DNA from 2 places in the Streptomyces sp. NPDC054794 genome. Region 2 is predicted to be linked to the other one. Evidence: riboswitches for the same ligand, from Rfam matches in the RefSeq annotation. Region 2 holds a riboswitch; the other holds the start of a gene.
The links. A riboswitch is a leader RNA that binds a small molecule or an ion and turns the genes downstream of it on or off. The one in region 2 is predicted to bind guanidine.
Positions count from the first base shown of each region.

Region 1: it holds a riboswitch for guanidine, as region 2 does, so the genes downstream of both, ACWGKT_RS25025 (MBL fold metallo-hydrolase) here and ACWGKT_RS03045 (DMT family transporter) in region 2, are expected to answer to the same signal.

Region 1 covers NZ_JBSHAQ010000024.1:73,900-80,535, reverse strand. Annotated here, with positions in the region: gene ACWGKT_RS25035 (hypothetical protein) at 1-115, opposite strand, end outside; gene ACWGKT_RS25030 (hypothetical protein) at 205-1,515, opposite strand; gene ACWGKT_RS25025 (MBL fold metallo-hydrolase) at 1,617-2,492, opposite strand; guanidine-III (ykkC-III) riboswitch at 2,505-2,572, opposite strand; gene ACWGKT_RS25020 (PaaI family thioesterase) at 2,622-3,116, opposite strand; gene ACWGKT_RS25015 (winged helix-turn-helix transcriptional regulator) at 3,206-3,673, shown strand; gene lpdA (dihydrolipoyl dehydrogenase) at 3,715-5,112, opposite strand; gene ACWGKT_RS25005 (SDR family oxidoreductase) at 5,163-5,861, opposite strand; gene ACWGKT_RS25000 (spore germination protein GerW family protein) at 6,210-6,636, opposite strand, start outside.
Region 2 covers NZ_JBSHAQ010000002.1:206,515-213,150, reverse strand. Annotated here, with positions in the region: gene ACWGKT_RS03085 (hypothetical protein) at 1-300, shown strand, start outside; gene rdgB (RdgB/HAM1 family non-canonical purine NTP pyrophosphatase) at 348-950, shown strand; tRNA gene ACWGKT_RS03075 (tRNA-Leu) at 1,008-1,080, opposite strand; gene ACWGKT_RS03070 (HNH endonuclease) at 1,136-1,804, opposite strand; gene ACWGKT_RS03065 (HNH endonuclease signature motif containing protein) at 1,801-2,454, opposite strand; gene bcp (thioredoxin-dependent thiol peroxidase) at 2,603-3,070, opposite strand; gene ACWGKT_RS03055 (DUF3618 domain-containing protein) at 3,165-3,494, shown strand; gene ACWGKT_RS03050 (GroES family chaperonin) at 3,539-3,895, shown strand; guanidine-III (ykkC-III) riboswitch at 3,948-4,018, shown strand; gene ACWGKT_RS03045 (DMT family transporter) at 4,051-4,371, shown strand; gene ACWGKT_RS03040 (transglycosylase domain-containing protein) at 4,382-6,636, opposite strand, start outside.

The DNA.
Region 1 (6,636 bases), on a different contig from region 2:
AATGCTGCAACACCTCCAGCAGTTGCTGTGCCTCGGACAGCGTCAGCAAGGGCAGCCGCGGCTCCTCAAGCTCCAGCAGTTCGGAGGTGTCGGCGGCGAGAAGGTGGTCGTCCATACCCGACTCAACCGGGAGCCCGCGCAGGGGTTACGGTGACCCGGCCCAAGGCCGGGCAATGATCGCGTCCGCTCGGATGCCGGCCCCCTCTACGCCTGCCCCCGGCAGGCGGACCACACCTCCTGGAGGAGGGCCGGGTAGTTCTCGCCGTAGGTGGCCACGGCCGCGAACACCGCGTCGAGGGCTGCCCGGAGCGGGTCGGGGTCGGCGGCGTCGAGCAGTGCGGGGATGGCCATATGCGGCTGGGACATGCGCAGGGACGGGTCCGGCTCGCCGATCGTGGCGACCAACCTGTACCTGGATTTTGCGGCGGGCGGCTGCGCCGGCGGATCGGGCGGGCTCAGCGGCTCCGCCATGGCTGCCGCGGGGCCCACGATCGGTGTCATCGCCTCGGGGAGGGGTAGCGACACATACGGGTCGTCGTCGGGGGCGGCGGCGGGCGGATGGAAGGGCGGCCACTCCGGAGGGACGGCCCGGCCCACGGTCCCGTCGGGAGCATGCGGGTCCGCGTCCAGGGCCTGCCAGACGGCGTCCGGTTCGTCCAGGGGCGGCGGCAGCGGGCGTCCCTCGGCCAGGGCGGTGAGCCCCCGGGAGATCCAGTCGAGCTGCGTGAGACCGGCCGTCTCACATGCGCGTCGCGCGGCCAGCAGCGCCACCGCACGCTGGACCTCCGGGCCGGCGGCGTCGATGGTGTGGACGAGGGCCGCATCGAAGCGGACCAGGCCGCTCACGTTGCCGTCGACCTCGCGCAGGGCCTGGCTGGGCAGTTGCCCGCCCCAGTCCCACAGTTCGTAGGCGAGTTCGCGTTCTCTGTCCGCCTGTTCCTGTGCGAGGCGGGCAAGGCGTACGGCCTCGGCGCGTTCGGCGGGGGTGGGAGGGGGCGGCAGCTCGCGGGCGTAGCCGTGCCAGTAGGCGGCGGAACCGGAGGTCTGCTTCAGGACGCGGTCCGGCGACGGCGGAGCGGGCCAGAACTGGAGCAGGTAGCTGTCCAGTTGGGGCTCGTCATCGAGTCGGGTGTCGCGCTCGCGTGCCGTGTCCATGCCCTTGGCGCAGTAGCGCACCCGGTAGTCCGTCTCTTCCAGGCCCAGGTCCCAGTCGCCCATGCCTCCCCACAGGACGAGGGCGGTGCTGTTCGACACGGGTCGGAAGGACACCTCCACCACGTCCTCCCATTCCGGGTCCAACCGCGCTGGTTCCTCGTGCACTTCGACGGTGAATCCGACCTCGCCGGTGTGCAGCCCGGTCGTCAGCCACAGCGTGCCGGGGATCGCCGCCCCGCAGAGCCCGGAGCTCTGCCCCGCGAACGCCTCGGCGAGGTCCGGGCCGTAGCTGTCCGGATCGCTCTCGACGTAGATCTGACCGTAGTGAACGGAAACCTCGCCCTCGACCGGCCTGCGCATCTATACCCCCAACGCTCCGAGTACCACGCCATGTGCGGATATCCGGAAGGCTACGGCTCGGCACTGACAGCGCCCTCGGACCGATGTCCGAGCCGGCGGCGTCAGACGGGGTAGAGGATGAAATCCGCGCAGGCGCGCCGGCCGGGTCGGTCGCCGGCCTCCGCGATCGCCGCGCGGATCCGGCGCAGGTGATCGGTCGTCATCTGGAGCGGGGGCTCGTCGGGCTGGTAGGTGGTACGGATCGGGTAGTCCACGCCCGGCCGACTGGTCATCTCGATGTGGCAGCCGAGCACGTACGTGACCGGCCGACGGTCGGAGAACTCGATCAGCCGGTCGACGGTGCGGGCGAAGGCGTGCCAGTCCTGGATGTAGAGCCGACCGGGGTAGACCGTGTCTCCGGTGAGCAGGAACCCGGTCCACGGGTCGTAGAACGTCACCGCCGCCTCGTGGTGGCCCGGGGTGGCCAGGCACTCCAGCACCCGGCCGCCCAGGTCGACCGTGCTCACGGCGTCGGGGTCCGTGCCGAACCGGAAGTACTCCCAGGCGGTGGCCAGGTCCGCGCCCACCACGGTGGTGTGGGGGCGGTCGGCGAACTGGCCGTCGCCCGCGACATGGTCGCCGTGCGCGTGGGTGTGCAGAACGAGGAGGTGATACTCCTCCCGGGGGTGCCGGGCGAGCCACCCGTCGACGAGTTCGTCGACCACCCGGCGCAGCGGAAAGAACTCCGCGGACGCGGTGGCGCCGGTGTCGATCAACACCGCCCGGGAATTGCCGAACAGCAGGAACAGGAACGGCGCTTCATAGTCGATCGCCATGTTCTGCCGCAGGATGAACGTGTGCTCGTCGTAGGCATGGACCTGGATGTCCGGATCGGTGTTGTGCTTCGCCGACGGCGAGCCGTGGATCCACCGGACGTCCAGCGCCTGGGGCCGGGGAACACCACCGGCGAAATCGATCAGGCCCGTACCCGCTTCCATGACGTCTCCTCCGACGCGTCGTCTTGGCAGACCGGGTACGGCGCGCATCTCGTCCGGGGCAGGCACGTACGAGCCTCCGCGATGACGCTAACACGGCATCATCGCGGCGTTTCGGCTCCCCGAAGGACCTCAGCCGGCCGACACCGGAAACAGCATGCAACTGCTCGTCGCGTGGGCCAGGAGACGGTCGTCGGAGTCGAGGAGTTCGGCCTGCGCGAGGGCGGTGCGGCGGCCGTGGTTGAGGAGGGAGCCGACGGCGCGGACCTTGCCCGTGTCGACGGTGATGCGGCGCAGGAACTTCACGCTGAGGTCGAGCGAGGTGTATCCCATGCCCGCCGGCAGGATGGACTGCACGGCGCAGCCCGCGGCCGAGTCGAGCAGGGTTGCGTAGACGCCGCCGTGCACGCTGCCGATGGGGTTGTAGTGCTCCTCCCCCGGTTCCAGGACGAAGACGGCGCGCCCGAAGTCGACCTCCTCCAGGGAGAAGCCGATGGTCGCGCCGATGGGCGCGGAGGGCAGACGTCCGCCGAGCACTCCGCGCAGGAAGTCGAGTCCGCTCTCCTGGCCGACGGCGGCCGCGGAGATACCCGGGTCCTCCCACTCGAACGTGCGTGACCTCGACATGACCGTGCCCTCCTCAGCTGGCTTCCAGATTCGAAGTTAGCCAGTCGAACCTCTGGCTGTCAATGTCACAGTCAGCCTACGATGGCCCCATGGCCTGGCTGGACCTGAGCACCGAGAACTGCACCGTGCAGCGCACCCTCGACCTGATCGGCGAGAAGTGGTCGCTGCTCGTGTTGCGTGACGCGATGAACGGCGTGCGCCGCTTCGACGACTTCCGGCGGCACGTGGGGCTGTCCGAGGCGGTGCTGGCGGACCGGCTGCGCAAGCTGGTCGCGGCCGGGATCCTGGACACCGTTCCGTACCGTGAGCCGGGGCATCGCACCCGCCACGAGTACCGGCTCTCGTCCAAGGGCTGGGACCTGTGGCCCGTGATGATCGCCCTGAAGCAGTGGGGCGACCGCTACACCGCGGATCCGGAGGGACCGCCGCTGGAGGTGCGGCACCGTGACTGCGACGACCCGCTGGAAGTCGTCGTCGTCTGCGCGGGCGATCACGGGCCCCTCAACCCGCGGCAGGCCTACACGCGACCCGGCGCCTCGGCACACACGGCGAGCTGACGGGTGGCCCAGAGGTAAGGGTGTCCCAGGGGGCCACGGCTTCAGAGGTTGATCATGTGTCCCGCGAGGCCGTGCAGGGCGTCCTGGACCGCCTCGCTCAGCGTCGGATGCGCATGGACGTTCCGGATGAGCTCGGTCACCGTGAGGTCCCATTTCTGCGCCAGCGTGAGCTCGGGAAGCAGCTCGGTGACGTCCGGACCGATCATGTGGCCGCCCAGCAGTTCGCCGTGGCGGCCGTCGCTGATCAGCTTCACGAATCCCGCGGTGTCGCCGAATCCGTGCGCCTTGGCGTTGGCGGTGAACGGGAACGTCGCCACCCGCACGTCGAAGCCCTCAGCGCGCGCCTCGCTCTCGGTCCAACCGAAACTGGCGATCTGCGGCTGGCAGAACGTCGCGCGCGGAATCATGCGGTAGTCCAGTTCCATGGTCTCCGCGCCGGCGATGCTCTCGGCGGCGACGACGCCCATCGCCTCGGCGGTGTGGGCCAGCATCTGCTTCGCCGTCACATCGCCGATCGCGTAGATGTGCGGCTGGTCGGTGCGGCAGTACCCGTCGATGTCGATGGCTCCGCGATCGGTGAGCCGGACGCCCGTCGCTGACAGTCCGTAGCCACCGGTCCGCGGGTGGAAGCCCGTGGCCTGCAGCACCTTCTCCGCCTCCAGGACCTCCTGCCGGCCGTCCCGCTCGACGACCACACGGACCCGGTCGTCGGCCTCCTCCATGCTCCGCACCCGCGTGGAGGTCAGCAGGTTGATCCCCTGGCGCCGGAAGCGCTTGGTGAGCTCGGCCGAGACCTCCTCGTCCTCCAGTGGCGCGATCCGGTCGAGGAACTCGACCAGCGTCACCTCGACCCCGTAACACCGCAGCAGGTACGCGAACTCGACCCCGATGGCACCCGCACCGGCGATGATCAGGCTCGCCGGGAGGCTGTCGGAGAGGATCTGTTCCTCGTAGGTGACGACGCGCCTGCCCAGTGTCGTCCCCGGGAGCAGCTTCACGGTCGCTCCGGTCGCGATGACGCAGGAGCGGAAGGACAGCGTCGCCTCGCCGTCCCTCATCCGCACCTGCATCGTGTGCGGGTCGAGAAACGTGCCCTGCCCCTCGAACTGGGTGATCTTGTTCTTGCGCATCAGATAGCCGACGCCCTTGGCGCGCCCGTCGGCCACCACCCGGCTTCGTTCATAGGCGGCCCGGTAGTCCAGGGTCACGTCTCCGCCGATCTTCAGACCGAACTTCTCCGCGTCGTGCGTGACCAGGTGGGCGATCTCCGCGTTGCGCAGCAGGGCCTTCGCGGGGATGCATCCGATGTTCAGGCAGACGCCGCCCCAGAACCGGCCTTCCACGATCGCCGTACGCAGTCCCAGCTGGGCGCAGCGGACGGCCGCCACGTATCCGCCCGGGCCGGCCCCCAGGACGACGACGTCGAAGTCCGTGTCCATCGCTCCACCTCACTCCGCCTCAGTCCGCCTCGCCGTCGCTCCGAGCGCGGTCAGGGGGTCGGGTACTGCAGATCCAAGGGGCCGGACAGGGCGGCGCGCACCTGGCGGGCGGGTTCGTCGACGAGGACCTCCGGCTCGTCGCGTGCGATGGCGTCCATGGTCATCTCGGCCACGTCCGCCGCCTCGATCTTCGGGGCGTCGACCGTCACGGTGGCGTCGGTGTCCACATAGCCCGCGTGCACCCCGACGACGAGCGTGCCCTGTTCCCGCAGCGCGATGCGGAGCGCGTTGGTCAGGGACCACTGGGCGGACTTCGACGCCGCGTAGCTGGGCCAGCGGCTGTTCGCTCGCCATGAGGCCACCGACAGCATGTTCACCAGGGCTCCGCCGCCGTTCGCGGCGAGGACCGGCGCGAAGGCCCGCGACACGGCCCAGGTGCCCAGGTAGTTCACCTCCAGCTCCCGCCGCGCACCGTCGAAGGATCCCTCGAAGAGTCCCGGCCCCGCCTGGATGCCCGCGTTGTTGATCACTATGGTGACGTCCGACGCGGCCGCTGCCGCGGCCTCGACCTGCTCGGGGTCGGTGACATCGAGACGTACGGCTTCCAGCCCGGGCTCCTCGAAGTCCTCGGGCCGGCGGACGCCCGCGTACACCTTGGCGGCTCCCCGGGCCAGCAGGGCGCGCGAGAAGGCCAGCCCGATGCCCCGGTTCGCGCCGGTCACCAGGGCGACCGATCCATTGATTTCCATGATCGGACTCCTTACTCCGGGGGTTGCCACTCCCGCGCGGCCCGCTCCGGCCAGTGCCTTCGGGCAGCGACGCGCCCCGCTACGGAAGGCGCCCCGAACCGCGTTCATGAAGGACGCGCACACCTGGGCACCGCATCATGGGTGGCGTGTGATGCCGGTGCGTGGGCTCCGCTGTGACAGGCAGGGTCGGCGCTGGTGACGGGCAGGGTCGGCGATCGATGTCCGGGACCACATGCTGTCCTCGCAGGAGCGGGCGTGCACGACGTGCTGGGATCAGTCTTCCCTTCGCCGTGGCCGCCTGTCGATTCGAGCGGGACCCGGGCGCAGGCCTCGCAAGCGCTCGCGCGCTCAAGTACGGCTACGACTCCGCAGCAGGGTCAGGGCGCGCACCGACTTGGAGCCGAGGACCCCGGCCAGCACGGCCATCAGCGGGAGGGCCACGTCCGTCCACGGGTCGCGGATGGGCTTGTAGACCGCCGTACCGTCCTTGATCTCGATGAAGCCGAGCGGACGGGCCTCCAGGCCGCCTCCTCCCCCGCCGCCCTCGGCGGTCTTCGCGGTACCGATCTCGCGCCCGGTGCCGCCGCCGAAGCCGAAGCCGACCCGGGCCACGGGGATGACGGTGACGCCGTCCCGGGTGACGGGTTCGCCGTACACCGCGGCCGCCGAGGCCCGGGCGCCGAGCTTGTCGGCCAGCCGCTCCAGCAGGGTGACGGAGGTGTGCTCCGCGGTGAGGTCCCCGAGCGGGACGGAAGCGGGGGTCTTCTCGGTGCCG
Region 2 (6,636 bases):
AAGGCCCTGGACTGCGTCCAGACCGCCGACAACATCGCCGACAGCGTCACCGACCTCCAGCAGGCGGTGGAGAACGCGGCCAACGACCCGACCCAGACCGACGAGTCCCTGGCCTCGATCGAGCGCAACCTCGACAAGATCGGCGACAAGACGGACAACGCCGACGTCAACAAGGCCGTCGACGACCTCGGCAAGGCGGTCGACAACGTCCGTACGGCGATCAAGAACGGCGACGAGACCCCGGACATCAGCCCGGTGACGGACGCGGCCGGCGAACTGACCAAGGTCTGCACCTCGTAGACCCGGTGCGGGCCGGGGCCGACAGGCCCTGGGGGATACTGACCCCCATGACCCGCCTGATCCTCGCCACCCGCAACGCCGGAAAGATCACCGAGCTCCGCTCGATCCTCGCCGACGCAGGTCTGCCGCACGACCTCGTCGGCGCGGACGCCTTCCCCGACGTCCCCGACGTCAAGGAGACCGGCGTGACCTTCGCCGAGAACGCGCTCCTGAAGGCCCACGCCCTGGCCCGGGCCACGGGCCTGCCGGCCGTCGCCGACGACTCGGGCCTGTGCGTCGATGTTCTGAACGGCGCGCCGGGAATCTTCTCGGCCCGCTGGGCCGGCCGCCACGGTGACGACAAGGCCAACCTGCAGCTGTTGCTGGCCCAGCTGGCCGACATCGCGGAGGAACACCGGGGTGCACACTTCGCGTGCGCGGCGGCGCTTGCGTTGCCGGATGGGCGGGAGCGGGTGGTCGAGGGCCGGCTGCGGGGCGTTCTCCGGCACGCCCCGGTAGGCACGAACGGCTTCGGCTACGACCCGATCCTCCAGCCGGAGGGGGAGACGCGGACGTGCGCCCAGCTGACCGCGGAGGAAAAGAACGCGATCAGCCATCGGGGGAAGGCTTTTCGGGCGTTGGTGCCGGTGGTCAAGGAACTGCTGGGCTGATCCCGCGTAGGTAGGCCCCCTACCTACGAATCGTAGGTAGGGGGCCTACCACTTCTGTGCGCCCGGTCGGATTCGAACCGACAAACACGACCACCTAAAGATCGCCGCTCGGCCGTTGGCGTACGGGCGCGTGTGCCGCGCCCTACTGTACTGGGCCGAGCTGCTGGCCGGTGGTGAGACGTCCCCTATGGGACCCGCCGTCGACCGCCTCGGCACCATGTAGTGGTCACTGCGTGGCAGTTGGGGCACAGCAGCCGAAGGTTCTCGCGCCGGTCGTCGCCCCAGTCTCCGTTGATGTGATCAACCTCCAGCGTCATGGGCTTGCCGAGCCACTCAGGGCCTATGCCGCACTCGGCGCACTCCTCGGGCACGCCGATGGCAAGGAGTGCTCGATGCAGGAGCGCCGTTCGTGTTCGGCGCTTGCCGGCGTGCTCGATCAAGATGTCCTCGGGAGACCTGCCGAGGCCCGGAGGGGTCTTTCCCCGCTGGTGTGCTTGCCCCAAGAAGTGGTCGGTGCTGAGGCCGTCCTCCGCCACCCACTGATGGAACAGGGTGCGCAGTCGGTTGCTGTAAGGCTCCTTCCCGAGTGCGCGGAGAGCGCCTGCGATGGATGTCGCCTGCTCGACTGCGCGTCGGAGCTCGTCGGCCGTCGGCCTGTCGGGTGTTCCGCCTGTTCGCCTTTGCCGCGGCATGTGAGAGACATCGATCCCGAAATGGTCGAAGCGCCGGAACAGGTGGCGGCGAAGATTGCCGTACGGCTGGGTGCCAAAGAACGCGATGACCTCGCCGATGTCGGAGCACTGTGCTGCGGCCTCGGTCAACCGTTCGGCGGTGTACTGCACGCTCGCGCTCATACCGAGCCGTTCCTGATGCGGGCCTTGCCGCGTCCGCGGTAATTGTCCGTCGTCGAGTGGCAGTTGGGGCAGAGGAACCTCAGGTTTTCGATGCGGTTGTCTCGCCAGTCGCCGTCGATGTGATCGACCTCCAGGGGAAGAGGATGGCCTCGCCAGCTCGCCTCCGCACCGCATACGGCACATCGTTCCGGAACGCCCGACACCGTCATAGCCCACTTGAGACGGTCACTCGGAATGCGCCGGGCCTGTGCGGCGGGCTGCTCGACGAGCAAACCTTCCGGAGTCCGCGGGCGCCAGGGTCTGCCTCGGCGGGTTGGTACCTGGAAGTGCGACGTGTCGATTCCGTACGCCTTGATCCGGCGGCTGATGTGCGTGTGGTGTCCGCCAACGACGCCCAGCCCAAGATTGCGCAGCACCTCGCACATGTTCGTCGAGGCCGAAACCGCGGCCTGAAGGACCTCCCTCGTCCACTTCACCCCCTCCCGCTCAAAGTGTGACGTATCCACCCTCAGCTTCCTCATCCGCTCGGCCACATATCGCCGCGTCGAACTTCCCGGATCCACCCCCAACCGCACCAACGCCTCCGACAACGTCCGCGCCCCCCGAGCCGCCTCCTCCAGCCGCTCCTTGGTGTACGCACTGGCCCCCATGAGCCCCCTCCGTTCCCGGCCGCATGTTCCCGGCCTCGCACGAAGTAACGAACCGCTTATCGGACAGTCACGCCCGAGATGCAAATCGGCCCGCACCAGGTCGCCCCGGTGCGGGCCGCCGAGCAGCAGAAGCGTGCCGTCGGATGCCTCAGACGCCCAGATCCTTGATGATCTTCGCCACGTGGCCGGTGGCCTTGACGTTGTAGAGGGCGCGTTCGACCTTGCCCTCCTCGTCCACGACCACCGTGGAGCGGATGACGCCGACGACCGTCTTGCCGTACAGCTTCTTCTCGCCGAAGGCGCCGTACGCCTCCAGGACCTTCTTGTCGGGGTCGGCCACGAGCGTGACCTTCAGGGATTCCTTCTCGCGGAACTTGGCCAGCTTCTCCGGCTTGTCGGGGGAGATGCCGATCACGTCGTACCCCGCGCCGGCCAGCACGTCGAGGTTGTCGGTGAAGTCGCAGGCCTGCTTGGTGCAGCCGGGCGTCAGGGCCGCCGGGTAGAAGTAGACGATGACCTTGCGGCCCTTGTGGTCCGACAAGGACACCTCGTTGCCGTCGGCGTCGGGCAGGGTGAAGGCGGGGGCCACGTCCCCGGGCTGGAGTCGCTCGCTCATCGGTCCAGCGTAACGGTGGGGCCCCTTGGGGCGCGGCGGCGCCCGAAGCTGACAGACTGTCCGGAACAGCATCGAAGACTTCGGAGGCCGAACGGTGGCGGAGACGTCGGACACCAGAACCCCGGCGCAGATCGAGGCGGACATCAAGCGCCGCCGCGAGGTGCTGGCCGAGACGCTGGACGAGATCGGGGTGCGGGTGCATCCGAAGACCATCGTCGGCGATGCCAAGGCGAAGGTCGTCGCCAACGTCGACCACACCCTCGGTCGGGCCTATGTGCAGGTCAACCGGGTGGTCAGCGATGTGAAGGCCCAGTTCGTGAACGAGGAGGGGGCGCCCCGCGTCGAGCGGATCGTGCCCGTCGCGCTCCTCGCCGTCGGCGTCGTGGGGCTGCTGGCCCTCGGCTCCCGGCGACGCAAGGGCTGACCCGGTCGCGTACGGACGCGTCAAAGGCAGGTAGGTTCGAAGGCGTGAGCGCCAACAGACATGACCACAGCACCCACCACGACAAGCTGCCCATCCGGATGCTGCACGACCGCGTGCTCGTCCGGCAGGACACCAGCGAGGGCGAGCGACGGTCGGGCGGCGGCATCCTGATCCCCGCCACGGCGGCGGTCGGACGACGGCTGGCCTGGGCCGAGGTCGTCGCGGTCGGGCAGAACGTACGGTCGGTGGAGCCGGGCGACCGCGTCCTGTACGACCCGGAGGACCGGGCCGAGGTCGAGGTGCGGGGCGTGGCCTACGTGCTCATGCGCGAACGGGACCTGCACGCGGTGGCCGCGGACCGGTTCGAGGGCTCGGAGGACTCGACAGGTCTGTACCTCTGAAACAGCAGCGGAAAAGGGCTGGTGACCAGGGTCACCAGCCCTTTTTGTCGTTCCTTTGCTAAATTCGACAGTAGCCAGCCCGACGAGACGCGCCGTACCGGGACGTACGCAAGACGACGCACCACCCGTCAGTACGTTCCACGGAGGTGCTCCCCATGGCCTGGGTCCTGCTCGTCGTCGCCGGTCTTCTCGAAGTCGCCTGGTCCATCGGCATGAAGTACACCGACGGTTTCACCCGTCCCGTCCCCAGCCTGTTCACCGGCGCCGGCATCGTCGCCAGCATGCTGCTGCTGTCGTACGCGGCCCGGTCCCTGCCCATCGGTACCGCCTACGGCGTGTGGGTGGGCATCGGGGCCGCGGGGGCGGCGGTGCTCGGCATGGTGGTGCTGGGGGAGCCGGTGACCGCCGCCCGCGTCTTCTTCGTCGTTCTCCTGTTGGTCGCCGTGGTCGGGCTGAAGGCGACCTCCGGTCACTGACCGGGGGCGGTCACTCCCGTCGGCCGAAGAGCGGCTGGCCGCCCGGCCCCGCGGTCGTGGTGCCGTCGGTCGTGCCGTCCGTGGTGCCGCCGTTGGTGGTCGGGTCGCCGCCGGTGGTGGTCGGGCCGCCGTCGGTGGTCGTCGAGCCGTCCGTGGTGCCGCCGGTGGTCGTCGCGCCCCCGTCCGTCGTCGTCCCGCCGTCGGTCGTGGTGCCGCCGTCGGTGGTCGTCGAACCGTCCGTGGTGCTCCCGGTCGTGCCGCCGCCGTTGTCCTGGCCGTCCGTCTGGCCCTGGGTCTGCCCCTGGGTGTCCTGACCGCCGTCCGTGGTGCCGCCGTTGTCCTGGTCGCCGGTGCCCGGCTCCGTCGAGGGCGCACCGGTGGGCTCCTGGGTCTCCTCGGCGCCCGGCTCCAGCTGGAGGTCGAAGTCGCTCACAGGCTCGCCCTTGAGCGCGGCCTCGGTGTACTGCGCCCAGATCTCGGTGGGCGCCCCGCCGCCGTTGATGCGCTGCAGGCCCAGCGCGTTGTACAGCGGCCGGTGGGCGGCCGTCACCGGGTCCTGGCCCATGACGGCGACGACCGTGGCGAGGTCGGGCGTGTAACCGGCGAACCAGGCCGCCGTGTCCTCCTCCGCGGTACCGGTCTTGCCGGCCGCGGGCCGGCCGGCGGCCTGGGCGGCGGTCGCGGTGCCGGTCTCGACCACGCTCTGCAGGATCGACGTCGTGGTGTCGGCGGCCTCACGGCTGACGGCCTGCTTGACCGGCTGGTCGGGCAGCTTCACCTCCGACGTGCCGTCCTTGGTGATCTTCTCGATCATCGTGTACGTGCCGTGCTTGCCGTGGTTGGCGAGCGTGGCGTACGCCTCCGCCATGTCCAGGACGCTGGCGGTGGCCGTGCCCAGGGCGATGGACGGGTAGGGCTGCAGGTCCTTGGTGTCGGCGGGTACGCCGAGGTCGACCGCGGTCTGCTTGACCTTCGACGGGCCGACGTCCACGGCCATCTGCGCGTACACCGAGTTGACCGACAGATCGGTGGCCTTGCGCACGGTGATCTCGCCGTACGACCGGGAGTCCTCGTTCTCCGGCGAGTACGCGCCGCCGCTCCAGCCCTGCACGGTCCGCCGGTTGGTGCCGTCGTAGTACGTGTTCGGCGTGATGGTCCGGCCGTCCTGCGTCACGGAGCCGTTCTCCACGGCCGAGGTGAACACGAACGGCTTGAAGGTGGAGCCGACTTGGTAGTCGCCGCGGGTGGCGCCGTTGGTGTACTGCTTCACGTAGTCGACGCCGCCGTACATCGCGACGACCTTGCCGGTCTTCGGGTCGACGGAGGCACCGCCCGCGCGGACGTAGTTGTCCACCTTGCGGTTCTTCTTGTCCAGCTTGTCCATCAGCTTGTCGTTGACCGCCGCGACGAAGGCCTTCTGCTTGTCCTTGTGCAGCGTCGTGGTGATGCGGTAGCCGCCCGCCTCCAGCGCGTCCGCGTCGACGATCTTGTTGGTGATGAGGTAGTGCTTGACCGCCTCGACGATGTAGCCGCGCTGCCCGGACAGGCCCGTGGAGACGGTCTGTTCCTTCGGCATCGGGAACTTCATGCCGGCCCGCTCGGACTCGCTGAGCCAGCCCTTCTTGACCATGCCGTCCAGCACGTACCTCCAGCGGGCCACGGCCGCCGGCTTGTTCTCCGGGTGGGCGATCACGTCGTACTCGCTGGGCGCGTTGACCAGCGCGGCGAGGTAGGCGGCGCGGGCCGGGTCCAGGTCGGTGGCGTCCACGCCGTAGTAGGCCTGGGCGGCGGACTGGATGCCGTAGGCGTTGCGGCCGAAGTAGCTGGTGTTGAGGTAGCCCTCGAGGATCTCGTTCTTGCTCTTGTTGCGGTCCAGCTTGATCGAGATGAAGAACTCCTTGGCCTTACGGGTGACCGTCTGTTCCTGGGCCAGGTAGTAGTTCTTCACGTACTGCTGGGTGATCGTCGAACCGGACTGCTTGCCCTTGCCGGTCGCGGTGTTCCAGGCCGCGCGGATCATCGCCTTGGGGTCGATGGCCGACTCGGTGTAGAAGTCCCGGTCCTCGGCGGCCAGTACGGCGTGCTGGGCGGCCTTGGAGATCTGCGCGAGGCTGACGTTCTCCCGGTTGATCTCGCCGTCACGGGCCAGTTGGGAGCCGTCCGCGTACAGGTACACGTTGCTCTGCTTCATGGCCATGGCGTTGGCCGGCGGGATCTTCACGAGCGAGTACCCGAGGACGAACAGCCCGATGATCAGCAGGACCC